DNA from 4 places in the Comamonas sp. AG1104 genome. Region 1 is predicted to be linked to each of the others. Evidence: predicted binding sites of a transcription regulator. Region 1 holds the regulator's gene; each other region holds the start of a gene.
The links. Region 1 encodes sigma-54, which starts transcription at its own class of promoters, with help from an activator protein. Its sites were predicted from a motif close to TGGCANGNAANCTGCTTT; they were not measured.
Positions count from the first base shown of each region.

Region 2: a site for sigma-54 is predicted at 1,456-1,473, ahead of DFO48_RS00670 ([protein-PII] uridylyltransferase). Genes of this name have one in related genera too.
Region 3: a site for sigma-54 is predicted at 1,409-1,426, ahead of hmpA (NO-inducible flavohemoprotein). Genes of this name have one in related genera too.
Region 4: a site for sigma-54 is predicted at 1,783-1,800, ahead of DFO48_RS05245 (CmpA/NrtA family ABC transporter substrate-binding protein). Genes of this name have one in related genera too.

Region 1 covers NZ_QQAS01000003.1:710,330-713,537, reverse strand. Annotated here, with positions in the region: gene lptA (lipopolysaccharide transport periplasmic protein LptA) at 1-135, shown strand, start outside; gene lptB (LPS export ABC transporter ATP-binding protein) at 132-914, shown strand; gene DFO48_RS11795 (RNA polymerase factor sigma-54) at 1,060-2,661, shown strand; gene DFO48_RS11790 (aspartyl/asparaginyl beta-hydroxylase domain-containing protein) at 2,837-3,208, opposite strand, start outside.
Region 2 covers NZ_QQAS01000001.1:139,125-142,332, forward strand. Annotated here, with positions in the region: gene DFO48_RS00670 ([protein-PII] uridylyltransferase) at 1-1,332, opposite strand, end outside; gene map (type I methionyl aminopeptidase) at 1,522-2,334, opposite strand; gene purL (phosphoribosylformylglycinamidine synthase) at 2,514-3,208, shown strand, end outside.
Region 3 covers NZ_QQAS01000003.1:561,468-564,675, forward strand. Annotated here, with positions in the region: gene hmpA (NO-inducible flavohemoprotein) at 182-1,360, opposite strand; gene norR (nitric oxide reductase transcriptional regulator NorR) at 1,520-3,106, shown strand; gene DFO48_RS11045 (FKBP-type peptidyl-prolyl cis-trans isomerase) at 3,107-3,208, opposite strand, start outside.
Region 4 covers NZ_QQAS01000002.1:135,704-138,911, forward strand. Annotated here, with positions in the region: gene DFO48_RS05235 (DUF2809 domain-containing protein) at 1-364, shown strand, start outside; gene DFO48_RS05240 (nitrate regulatory protein) at 422-1,696, shown strand; gene DFO48_RS05245 (CmpA/NrtA family ABC transporter substrate-binding protein) at 1,957-3,208, shown strand, end outside.

The sequences.
Region 1 (3,208 bases):
CAGGGCGGTCGTGTGCGCGCCATCATGGCGCCCAAGGACGGAACGCCGGGGGCCCAGCCCAAACCTGCAACACCTGCCACGCAGCTGCGCCAGAGCATGACACTGGGCGGCGAGAAAGCCGACGAGAAGAAATGAGCGAGCCGACTTTCTCCAGCAGCCGCAGCGGCGAGTCCGACAGCCGCCTGGAGGCCAAGCATCTGGCCAAGTCCTACGGCAGCCGCAAGGTGGTCAAGGATGTGTCCCTGTCCGTGCAAAAAGGCGAGGTGGTCGGTCTGCTCGGCCCCAACGGTGCGGGCAAGACCACATCGTTCTACATGATCGTGGGCCTGGTGCGCAGCGACGGCGGCGAGATCTTCATCGACGGCCAGCCGGTGGGCGGCATGCCGATCCACCAGCGTTCGCGCCTGGGCCTGTCCTATCTGCCCCAGGAAGCCTCTATCTTTCGCAAGCTCAGCGTGGAAGACAATGTGCGTGCCGTGCTGGAGCTGCAAAAAGACGAGCAGGGCAAGACACTGACGCAGGGCGAGATCGAAAAGCGCCTCACCGGCCTGTTGCAGGAGCTGCGCGTCGAGCATCTGCGCCAGTCGCCGGCGCTGGCGCTGTCCGGCGGTGAACGCCGGCGCGTGGAAATCGCGCGTGCCCTGGCCACGCAGCCGCGCTTCATCCTGCTTGACGAGCCGTTTGCCGGTATCGATCCGATTGCGGTGATCGAGATCCAGCGCATCATCGGCTTCCTCAAGGAACGCGGCATCGGCGTGCTGATTACCGACCACAACGTGCGCGAGACGCTGGGCATCTGCGACCACGCCTTCATCATCAGCGACGGCCATGTGCTGGCCGAAGGCACGCCCGAGGAGATCGTGGAGAACGCCGATGTGCGCCGCGTCTATCTGGGCGAACATTTCAGGATGTGATGACTCCCACGCTCCCTCACTTTGTGTGGTCGCTGCCCCCGGAAGGGACCCTGACCGGCAGCGCCGAGGTTTGCCTTGGGGCAGCCCGGCGGCAAACCCATAGCACTGCGCGCGTTTGCAATGATTGTCTGGGGGCCGCGCCTCGATGAAGCCAGGTCTCTCGCTACGCGTTTCGCAGCATTTGTCGCTTACGCCGCAGCTGCAGCAATCCATTCAGCTGCTGCAGCTCTCCACTCTGGAGCTGGCGCAGGAAGTCGAGCAGATGCTGGTCGACAACCCTTTTCTGGAGCGTGCGGGCGATGAGGCTGAAACTGCGGGAGATGCTCCTGTAGATGTAGCTGCTAGCGCCAGTGAATACAGCACTTCAGATGGTATTCGTTCTGAAAATGAATCATTGCAAGCGCAATCAGCTACTGAAACGGTAGCGGAAGCATCAACCCCCGAAACCCCTGAAACGCTGAACTGGGAGGCCGACGGCATGGACGGCCAGGACGGGGAGTGGGGCGGCGAATCCAGCAGCGAGTGGGAGACGCCCTCGGCCAGCAGCTCCACGCGCAACCGCGATGGCGATGACGAAACCGATGCCATCGATCTGGCGCGCGAGCACCAGAGCCTGACCGACTTTCTCCATCGTCAGGCGCTGAGCCTGCATCTGGGCGCGGCGGACATGGCGGCACTGCGCTTTCTCATCGAGTCGCTCAGCGACGATGGCTATCTCGAGGATTCCCTGCAGGAGCTGGCGCAAAGCCTTGCCGGCGACGACCTGGAAGAGCGCGAGGAGCTGGAGCAGCACTTTGTCATTGCTCTGAAGCTGCTGCAAAGTCTGGAGCCCGTGGGCGTGGGCGCGCGTGATCTGGCCGAGTGCCTGCAGCTGCAGCTGCGCGACCTGATCCGCACTGCCGAGGACGAGGGCACGACCGAGGCGCATATGAACCGGCTGCTGCTGGCGCAATCCATCTGTGCGCAGCCCATGGACCTGCTGGCGCGGCGCGATCTGCGCAAGCTCACCAGCCTGTGCGGCGCGCGCGAAGAGCAACTGCGCGAAGCCATGGCCCTGATCGCCAGGCTGGAGCCGCGTCCGGGGCGCCGCTTTGTCGACGTGGAGCGCCATATCGTGGTGCCCGATGTCATCGTGCGCCCGGTGCGGGCCGGCGCCGGCCGGGCGGACTTTTCCGTGCAGCTCAACCCCGAGGTCATGCCACGTCTGCGCGTGCACGACATCTATGCCAGCGTGCTGCGTCGCCACAAGAACAGCGACGGTCATGCAGCGCTGCAGCAGCAGTTGCAGGAGGCGCGCTGGTTCATCAAGAACATCCAGCAGCGCTTCGACACCATCTTGCGTGTTTCCGAAGCCATCGTGGAGCGGCAGAAGAACTTCTTTGTGCATGGCGAGCTGGCCATGCGCCCGCTGGTGCTGCGCGATATCGCCGATACGCTGGGCCTGCACGAGTCCACCATCAGCCGCGTGACCACCGCCAAGTACATGGCCACGCCCCAGGGCACGTTCGAGCTCAAGTATTTCTTCGGCTCGGGCCTGGGCACGGAAACCGGCGGCAGTGCCTCCAGCACGGCCGTGCGTGCGCTGATCAAGCAGTTTGTCGATGCCGAAGATGCCAAGAAGCCGCTGTCGGACGCCAAGCTGGCAGACATGCTCAAGGAGCAGGGCATCGAGTGCGCGCGCCGCACGGTGGCCAAGTACCGCGAGCAGCTCAAGATACCGACGACCACGCTGCGCAAGGCGCTGTAGGGCGCCTTAGAAACAAGAAAGCCGCTGATGCATCGCACAGCGGCTTTTTGTTTAGAGCCATATGTCTTGATGAAGCAAGATCCAAGTGAGGGACAGCAAGCAAAGGCCGCCCTGCAGCGAAGATGTCGTCCCCCTTCCGAAGAGAAAGGGGGAAGGCGCAAAGCGCCTCAGGGGGTTAATTCGGTACCAACCACCAGATAAACCAGACCAGCACGCCAATCATCAGTCCGAACTTGAGGATCTTGTAGAAGGTCGGATTCCAGTCGCGGAAGGCACGGCGGTACTTGCCGGCATAGAACGAGATCTTGAACAGCTTGCTGATCATGCCGCGCGGATCGCCCTCGTTGTTGGGCGAGCTGGCGGCGGCCACCACGTTCTTGCCCAGCCAGTGATTGAGCCACTGGGCAAAGCCATTGGTCATGGGGCGTTCCACGTCGCAGAACAGCACGATGCGGTTGCCTTCCGAGCGGTTCTCGGCCCAGTGCATATAGGTCTCGTCGAAGATCACGCCTTCGCCTTCGCGCCAGCTATAGGGCTTGCCGTCGAC
Region 2 (3,208 bases), on a different contig from region 1:
CCAGAGATAGCGACCCAGTACCGAGGTCTGATTCATCAGCCGGATGGCATGGGTGATGCCGCGCGGCTGCTGCAGGATCTTCATGAAGGTGGCGCGATTGACCGGGTCGCGACGGAAGGCGCTGTCCATCACATCGCGGCTGGCATACAGCGCGCGCAGGGTGCGCGTCGACAGACCCGTCAATCCCTCATGCTGCTCATACATGAGAAAGGTTTCGAGAATGGCATGCGGATCGCGCTCGTACAGATCGTCGCTGACCACCTCGATGGTGCCGGCCTTCTCGCAAAAGCGATCATTGAGCTGAATCAGCTCGTGCGATCCGGGGTTCAGGCGCTCTTCGATGCTCATGCGCACGATCTGGCACAGCTGGGTCACCGCCTTGGCGGCCCAGTAATAGTGACGCATCAGGGTCTCGCCAGCGCGCATGGCCAGCTTGCGGCCTTCCGGCGTAGTGGAGCGGTAGCCAAAGGCTTCGGCCACGGCGGTCTGCAGGTCAAAGACCAGCCGGTCCTCATGGCGGCCGGCAGAGGCATGCAGGCGGGCACGGATCAGGCTGAGCAGGGATTCATTGGATTCGAGCTGCTGAACCTCGAAATGGGTGATCAGGTCCTGCTCGGCCAGTTCATGCCAGCTGTTGCCGAAGCCTGCTGCCTTGGCCAGCCAGAGCATGGTGTGCAGATCGCGCAGCCCGCCGGGCGATTCCTTGCAGTTGGGCTCGAGCGAATAGGGCGTGAAGTCATATTTGGCGTGGCGCTGGCGCATTTCCAGCAGCTTGCCTTCGACAAAAGCCTTGGGATCGAGTTGCGCGCGAAACGCCTGCTCGAAGTCGGCAAACAAGGCCTTGCTGCCGGTGATGCGGCGTGACTCCAGCATGGCGGTCTGCACCGTCAGGTCCTGCGCAGCCTCCTGCAGGCATTCGGCGATGCTGCGCACGCTGGAGCCGATTTCCAGGCCTGCATCCCAGCAACTGCTGATGAACTGCTCGATGCTGGCCGCCAATTCCGCAGCCGGCTGTGCACTGCTTTGGGGCAGCAACACCAGCACATCGATGTCCGAATAGGGAAAGAGCTGGGCGCGTCCATAACCCCCCACGGCCAGCAGGGCTGCGCCCTGCGGCATCTGCGCGCGTTGCCAGAGGGTGCGCAGAAGACCGTCGGCCAGTTCACTGAAATGGTGCAGCACTCCGCGCACGCTGCGTCTGCCCAGCGTGGGGTTGCGCAGCAACTCCATCTGCCGGGCCTTGGCCTCACGGTATTGCTCGCGCAGGCCCTGTAGCGAGGAGAGGTCGGAGACGTCGGCAGAGTGGGCGTAGGAGTGGGCAGGGGAGGTCATGCGCAGTAGAAAAAAGCGTTTCAACAGGGCAAGTGCTTGAGCGTCACCTTAACCCAACTGACTTGGGCTTGAGGCCTGTGATGGCAAAAAGATGAGCGCATGGCGCTTGTAGTACAAGGTCTGCAAGCAAAAAATATGCCGCATCCGGCTTTGGCCGGTGCGGCATGCAGGTCAGCGGCGGCAGCGCGCTCAGGTGCGGATGGACGTGATGAAGTCAGGCGGAGTGGGTGAGCCCTCGGACCAGGTCAGCACGTCATAGCCGGTCTTGGTGACGGCCAGCATCAGCTCCCACTGGGCGGTCAGGCTGCGGTCCTTGGTGACGACGGTCCAGCCGTCGGGCATGGCCTTGATGTCGCGCTTGCCCAGATTCAGCATGGGTTCGATGGTGAAGACCATGCCTTCTTCCAGCACCACGCCTTCGCCGGGGCGGCCGTAGTGCAGCACCTGGGGTTCGTCGTGGAACACCTTGCCGATGCCGTGGCCGCAGTATTCGCGCACCACGGACAGGTTGTTGCTTTCCGCGTAGGTCTGGATGGCGTGGCCGATATCGCCCAGCGTGGCACCGGGCTTGACCTGGGCAATGCCCTTCCACATGGCTTCGAACGTGAGCCTGGACAGGCGCTTGGCCGCAATCGTGCCTTCGCCAATGATGAACATGCGGCTGTTGTCGCCGAACCAGCCGTCTTCGGTGATGATGGTCACGTCGACATTGACGATATCGCCCTTCTTCAAAGGCTTGTCGTTGGGGATGCCGTGGCACACCACATGGTTGACCGAGGTGCAGACATAGGCCGGGTAGGGCGTCATACCCGGAGGCTGATAGCCCAGGCAGGCCGTCTTGGTGCCTTGCTCGGCCATACGCTTGGCGCACAGATCGTCGATCTGCTGGGTGGTGATGCCGGGTTTGATGTGGGGGGTGATGTAGTCCAGCACATCCGAAGCAAAGCGGCCTGCAACGCGCATGCGCTCGATGTCTTCGGGGGTCTTCAGTGTGATGCTCATGGCCGCAATTATCCCATTGCGCGCTTGAACATGCAGGGCTTGTGGGTGTGAGCATTCGGACTAACCCCGAGGCACGGTAAAATCCGAGGCTCACCGAATTCAGCGCTTTGGCCAGGTCCTCTCAGGCAGGGGATTGACCAGGACGCTTTTCAACAGCCTTCACATAAACAGGCCGCCACGTGACATTGCATCTGACACAGTTTGAGGGTGGAAACGCCCTGAGCTCGTTCCGCGCCCAACAGCTTCTGACCGATCTGGTCGCCATCCACCCCAAGATCACCGGCGTATCTGCACGCTTTGTGCACCTGGTAGCCACCGAGGGCGCAGTTGCGTCCGCATTGCAAGAGCGCCTGTCGGCGCTCTTGACTTATGGTGACCCCTATACGGGCAATGCTGAAGGCCTGGCCTTCATCGTCACACCCCGCCTGGGCACCATCTCACCCTGGGCCTCCAAGGCCACCGATATCGCCCGTAACTGCGGCCTGAATGTGTTCCGTGTGGAACGCATGACCGAGTATCGCGTGGACATGAAGTCCGGCCTGCTGGGCGGTAAGCCCGAGCTGTCGACAGAGCAGACCGCTCAGGTCGCCGCTTTGCTGCACGACCGCATGACCGAGTCCGTGTTTGCGACACGCGCAGAGGCCGAGCAACTGTTCACCACCCTGGCGGCACAACCCATGGAGTTTGTGGATGTGCTGGGCGGCGGCCGCGCAGCGCTGGAAGCCGCAAACAAGCAATGGGGCCTGGCCCTGGCCGAAGACGAGATCGAATATCTGGTCAACGCTTTCAACGACCTCAAGCGCAATCCCACGGACGTGGAGCTGATGATGTTCGCGCAGGCCAACTCCGAGCACTGCCGCCACAAGATCTTCAA
Region 3 (3,208 bases), 150 kb from region 1:
GCTTTATTTACATGGATTTCAAATGCTTTAAGCACTAAAACCTAGTAATAACATGCGCTAGCAGCTCTTTTTTTATGAGCATCCATTGGTTTGCAGATCACAGCGCTCAAAACCGGCGCACCCAAAAACGAGGGACGCCGAGCAAGGGCCTAGGCAAAGCCGCTCAGGGGGTGCGATAACGTCAAGCCAGGGCTTCGGCCGGGCCGAAGAACTCGTAGTGCACCTGGGCGTCGGGCACGCCCAGCTCGCGCAGCGACTGCTTGACACTGCGCATGAAACCGCGCGGGCCCAGGAAGTAGACATCGGCATCGCGCGACTCGGGCAGCCACTGGGCCAGTCGCTCGGTGCTCAGCAGGCCCTGGGCATCCACCTCGTCGCCCGCGTCCGCCTGGTCGTAGCAATAGCGGCGTGTGAGCTGCTCGTGGCTGCTGGCCAGCGCATCGATCTTCTCGCGAAAGGCGTGCACGCCGCGATCGCGCGCGCAGTGGATGAAGGTGATCTCGCGCCCCGTGGGCAGCGCGGCCTGCAGCATGGGCAGCGTGGGCGTGATGCCCACACCGCCGCTGATCAGCACCAGAGGCCTGGCGGCGGCCTGCAGGGTGAAATGGCCGGCAGGCGGGAACAGCTCCAGCGTATCGCCCACTTGCAGCTGGTCGTGCAGATGATTGGAGACCTTGCCGCCCGCCTCTCGCTTGACGCTGATGCGATAGCTCTTGCCGTTGGCGGGCGCCGACAGCGAATAGTTGCGGCGCTGCTCCAGGCCGTCGACCACCACGCGCAGGCCGATGTACTGGCCGGGCTGATGGGTGATCACCGCGCCGCCGTCCGCCGGCTCCAGGTAGAACGAGGTGATCTCGGCCGATTCGGCCTGCTTTTGCACCAGCTTGAAGGCGCGCGCACCGCGCCAGCCGCCTTCGGCCGCCGCCGTCTGCTCATACACGCTGCGCTCGGCCGCGATCAGGATATCGGCCAGCTGCTGATAGGCTGCGGCCCAGGCGGCGATCACCTCATCCGTGGCGATCTCGGCGCCCAGCACCTCACGAATGGCGCGCAGCAGGCAGGCACCCACGATGGGGTAATGCTCGGCCTGCACCTGCAGCGCCACATGCTTGTTGATGATCTGGGCGGGCAGATTGCCCAGGTTTTCCAGGCGGTCGATGTTCTTGGCATACATCAGCACGCTGTGCGCCAGAGCACGAGGCTGGGCACCGCTTTGCTGGTGCGCCTGATTGAACAGCGGGCGCACCTCGGGGTATTCGCCCAGCATGGTCTGGTAGAAATGCGTGATCAGCGCCTCGCCGCCGGTTTCCAGCAGCGGTACGGTGGCCTTGACGATCTCGCGTTGACGTTCGGTAAGCATGCAAATCTCCTGGTTGCTGCCTTGCCAGCTGCAAGGCTTGAACGGATAAATGCAAACGGCATGCCAGCATCAAGACCATTGCAAAGCAATGGCTTGCAGAAATATGAGTCAATATGACATTGCTCAATTGATGTCTTTTTGACACCAAACGCTGTCGTTATGACAACATCCCACATTCTCAATGCCGTCAGCCCGCTGATCGCCGATCTGGCCCAGGACCTGTCCGAGCGCGAACGTCTGCGCCGTCTGCTGGCCGCACTGCGCAACCTGTTGCCCGCCGATGCCGTCGCCCTGCTGAAGCTGGAGGGCGAATGGCTGCGCCCCATGGCGATCGACGGCCTGATGCCGGACACGCTGGGCCGGCGCTTTCGTCTGGCCGAGCACCCGCGCTTTGCCCAGCTGCTGGCGGCCGGCCAGGCCATGCGCTTCGAACCCGACAGCCCCCTGCCCGACCCCTATGACGGGCTGGTGGCGCACAAGGGCCAGGCCATCACCGAGCTGCATGTGCATGACTGCATGGGCTGCGTGCTGCAACTGGGCGGCCTGCCCTGGGGCCTGCTGACGCTGGATGCACTGGAGCCGGGCCGGTTTGCCGATCCTGCGGCGCTGGCCATGCTGCAGGCCTTCAGCAATCTGGCTGCAGCCACCGTGGCCACGGCCGAGCGCGTGCACCAGTTGGCCCAGCTCGCGCGCGGCGCCACCGGCGCTGCCACAGCGGCCGCGCCGCAGGAGCGCGCACTGCAGGGTGCAAGCCCCGTCATGCGCCAGCTGCAAAAAGACATTGCCCTGGTCGCCGCCAGCGATCTTTGCGTGCTCGTCACCGGCGAGACCGGCACCGGCAAGGAACTGGTGGCCCAGGCCGTGCATGCGCAGTCGGGCCGGGCCGACAAGCCCATGATCAGCATCAACTGCGCGGCCCTGCCCGACAATCTGGTCGAGAGCGAGCTGTTCGGCCATGTGCGCGGGGCCTTCACGGGAGCGCTGAGCGAGCGCAGCGGCAAGTTCGAGCAGGCGCATCAGGGCACGCTGTTTCTGGATGAGGTCGGCGAACTCTCGCTGCCCGTGCAGGCCAAGCTGCTGCGCGTGCTGCAAAGCGGCCAGCTGCAGCGCCTGGGCTCGGACCGGGAGCACCATGTGGATGTGCGCGTGATCGCCGCCACCAACCGCGACCTGGCTGCAGAAGTCGGCGCCGGGCGCATGCGCGCGGACTTCTATCACCGCCTCAACGTCTATCCGCTCAATGTGCCGCCGCTGCGCGAGCGCGACAGCGATGTGCTGCAGCTGGCGGGCTATTTCCTCGAGGAGAACCGCTCCAGGCTCAGGCTGGGCGGTCTGCGCCTGGATGCGGCCGCACAGGCGGCCTTGCTCAATCGCAGCTGGAGCGGCAATGTACGCGAGCTCGAGCACTGCATCAGCCGCGCCGTGCTCAGGGCCCTGAGCCGCCATGACGGCAGTGCCAGCCGCGCCGGCGCCAGGCTGCGCATCGTGACGCTGGGGCTGGCCGATCTCTGGGAGCGGGCCGAGGCACCAGCCACCGAACAGGCCCCTGCGTCCATGGACCCGGCCACACCGACGGCTGCGCCCGAGGCCGGCCTGCGCGCCGCCGTCAGCGCCTATGAACGCCAGCTGGTCAGCTCCAGCCTGGCCCGCCACCAGGGCAGCTGGGCCGCCGCAGCGCGCGAGCTGCAGCTCGATCGTGCCAATCTGCAGCGCCTGGCCAAGCGGCTGGAGATCGACAGGCCTTGATCAGCGGCCCTGGATGCCCAGCAGCTCCACATCGAAGTTCAGCGTGGCATTGGGCGGCACGGCACGGCCCGCGCCGCGTGAGCCGTAGGCAATGGCTGGCGG
Region 4 (3,208 bases), on a different contig from region 1:
CATTGCGGTGGTCATTGCCATCGGGCTGGCCTCGCGCCGGGGCTACATACCCTTTCCCGCCGTGCTGGGCAACTATCCGGGCGATGCGCTCTGGGCCTGGGTGGTGCTGCTGTGCGTGGCCTGGCTGCGGCCGGCCATCACGCGCGGCAAGCTCATGGCATGGTCACTGGTCATCGCCTTTGCCATCGAGTTCCTGCAGCTCTATCAGGCCCCCTGGATGCAGGCCCTGCGTGCCAACAAGCTGGCCTATCTGGTGCTGGGCAACGGCTTCGACCCCCTGGATCTGCTGGCCTATGTCGTGGGAATCGGTGTGGGCGTCATGGTGGACTGGTTCTGGGAGAGGCGGCAGCGTCGCCTTGCCTGAGATGGCATGAAATGTGCTGATCGTCCATGGCATCAACATGACGACAAGCACTACCCCATGAAAACGCCTCTGCACTATCTGGTGGCTGCAAGGCAAAGCGAGATTGCCGAGCTGGAGCAGATCAGCCGCGCCAGCAGCCTGGTGGCGAGCATGTCCGAGCTCGTCCATGCGCTGCAGAAAGAGCGCGGGCTCTCGAATATCTTTCTGGTCAGCGGCGGAGCACAGGCGCAGCAGAGCCTGCTCGACCATGGCCTTCATGTGGACCGGGTCATGGAGCGGGTCTGCCTTGCGCTTGAAGAGCTGGGCGCGCGGGCGCCGGGCGCGCATGGCGCTCGCTTGTTCAATGCGATCGCCAATGCGCTGCAAGGCTTTGAAGCCCTGCCGCTGCTGCGCCGCCGGCGCGATGCGCTGCAGCTCAGTGCCGAGGATTGCACACAGGCACTGATCCGCATGATTGCGGCCTGCCTGACCGTGGTGTTCGAGGCGGCGGACAGCGCTTGCGATCCCGATATCGCGAAATTGCTGGTGGCGCTGTTTCATTTCATGCAGGGCAAGGAGCTGGCGGGCCAGGAGCGCGCCACGGGAGTTGCGGCGTTTACCGCAGGGGTCGGCAGGACGGAGCGTCAGCGCCATTGGCTGCATCTGATCGAGTCGCAGGAGCGCTGCTTTCAGGTGTTTGCGGATTTCGCAAGCCCCTCGGGGATGGAGCGCTGGCAGCAGCAATGCGGGGCCTGCCCCGATATGACGGTGATCGAGCGGCTGCGTCGTATGGGTTGCACGGCCGGTGACGGCCTGCCGCTGGACCGCGGCCTGAGCGCACCCTGGTTCGAAGCCTGCTCCAGCCGGCTCGATGCCATGCACCAGATTGAGGCATTCCTGGCCGAGGAGCTGCAGACCCAGTGTCTGCGCAAGCTGGAGCAGGCCGGTGCGGCGCTGAGCCAGCAACTGGCGCTGCTGGAGATGCAGCCGCAGCCCGGGACTCGCGCCGAAGCGGCTGCGGCCTTTCTGGGGGGCACGCAGTCAACTGCCTCCTTGCCTGCCGAGGGTGCGTACGGGTTGCAGCTCGAGAAAAGCATCGTCTTGCTGGTGCAGGAGCAATCCATGCGGCTGCAGGACATGCAGACCGAAATCGACAAGGCACGTGCCACGCTCAAGGAGCGCAAGACCATAGAGCGGGCCAAGGGCGTGCTCATGAACTACCGCCAGCTCAGCGAGGGCGATGCCTACAAGCTGATCCGCCAGACGGCCATGAACCAGAACCGGCGCATGCTGGATGTGGCCGAAGCGATTCTGGCCACGGTGGACCTGCTGCCGGGCAGCACCAATTCATAGCGCTTGGCAGCTCGGTGTTTGTTGCGCTGCACCAAATATGGGCCAAAACCGGAAGCGCAAAGCATGCTCCGCCTCTGATCAAGGTCTGGCATGGTTTGTGCATGACTGTTGATGTCAAGCAGACCAAAGGCGGTCGCGCTTAAAGCGTTATTACGAGTGACCTGGGACAACGGCGTCCTTTTCTCCTCACACCCGAGGAGGGAAGGGCGCCTTTTTGTTTTCCGGATCGCCTTCACCACGATTCTTGATGGAGTTTTCTCATGAGCCAGCGCCTTCCTTCGTCTACTGCTCCTGCTCCCGAGCCCGTATCTGCCGGTGGCCGGCGTGAGTTTCTGCGCGTGGCCGGCGCTGCCGCCCTCTATGGCACGCTGGGCCACCATGGCGCCTGGGCCGCAGGCTCCGACGCGCCGGAGAAGAAAGAGGTCAAGATCGGCTTCATCCCGCTGACCGATTGCGCCAGCGTGGTCATGGCCTCTGTGCTGGGCTTCGATCAGAAGTACGGCGTGAAGATCGTTCTCAGCAAGGAGGCGAGCTGGGCCGGCGTGCGCGACAAGCTGGTCAACGGCGAGCTGGACTTCGCCCATGTGCTCTACGGCCTGGTCTACGGCCTGCACCTGGGCGTGGGTGGCCCCAAGAAGGACATGGCCGTGCTCATGGGGCTGAACAACAACGGCCAGGCGATCACGCTGTCCAAGGCCCTTGCCGACAAGGGCGCGGTCGACGGAGCCAGTCTGGCCAAGGTCATGGCCAGGGAAAAGCGCGAATACACCTTCGCCGGCACCTTCCCCACTGGCACCCACGCCATGTGGATGCATTACTGGCTGGCGGCTGCGGGTATCAACCCTTTATCCGAGGCCAAGCTGATCACCGTGCCGCCGCCCCAGATGGTGGCCAATATGCGCGTGGGCAATATGGATGGCTTCTGTGTGGGCGAACCCTGGAACCATCGCGCCATCATGGATGGCATCGGCATTACGGCCAACACCACACAGGACATCTGGAAGGATCACCCCGAGAAGGTGCTGGGCGCCACGGGCGAGTTCGCGCAGAAAAATCCCAACACGTGCCGCGCCGTGATGATGGCGATTCTGGAGGCCGGCCGCTGGATCGACGCCAGCCTGCAGAACAAGACGAAGATGGCCGAAACCGTGGCCCAGAAGTCCTATATCAATACCAGTGTGGACGCCATCAACCAGCGCATTCTGGGCCGCTACCAGAATGGCCTGGGCAAGACCTGGGACGACCCCAACCACATGAAGTTCTTCAACGACGGTGCCGTGAACTTCCCCTATCTGTCGGACGGCATGTGGTTCCTCACCCAGCACAAGCGCTGGGGTCTGCTCAAGGCCCATCCCGACTATCTGGCCGTGGCCAAGCAGATCAACCGCATCGACCTCTACCAGCAGGCGGCAAGCCAGCTCAAGGTCAGCGTGCCCAAGGATGTACTGCGCACCAGCAAGCTGATTGACGGCGTGGTGTGGGACGGCAAGAACCCTGCCCAGTATGCCGACA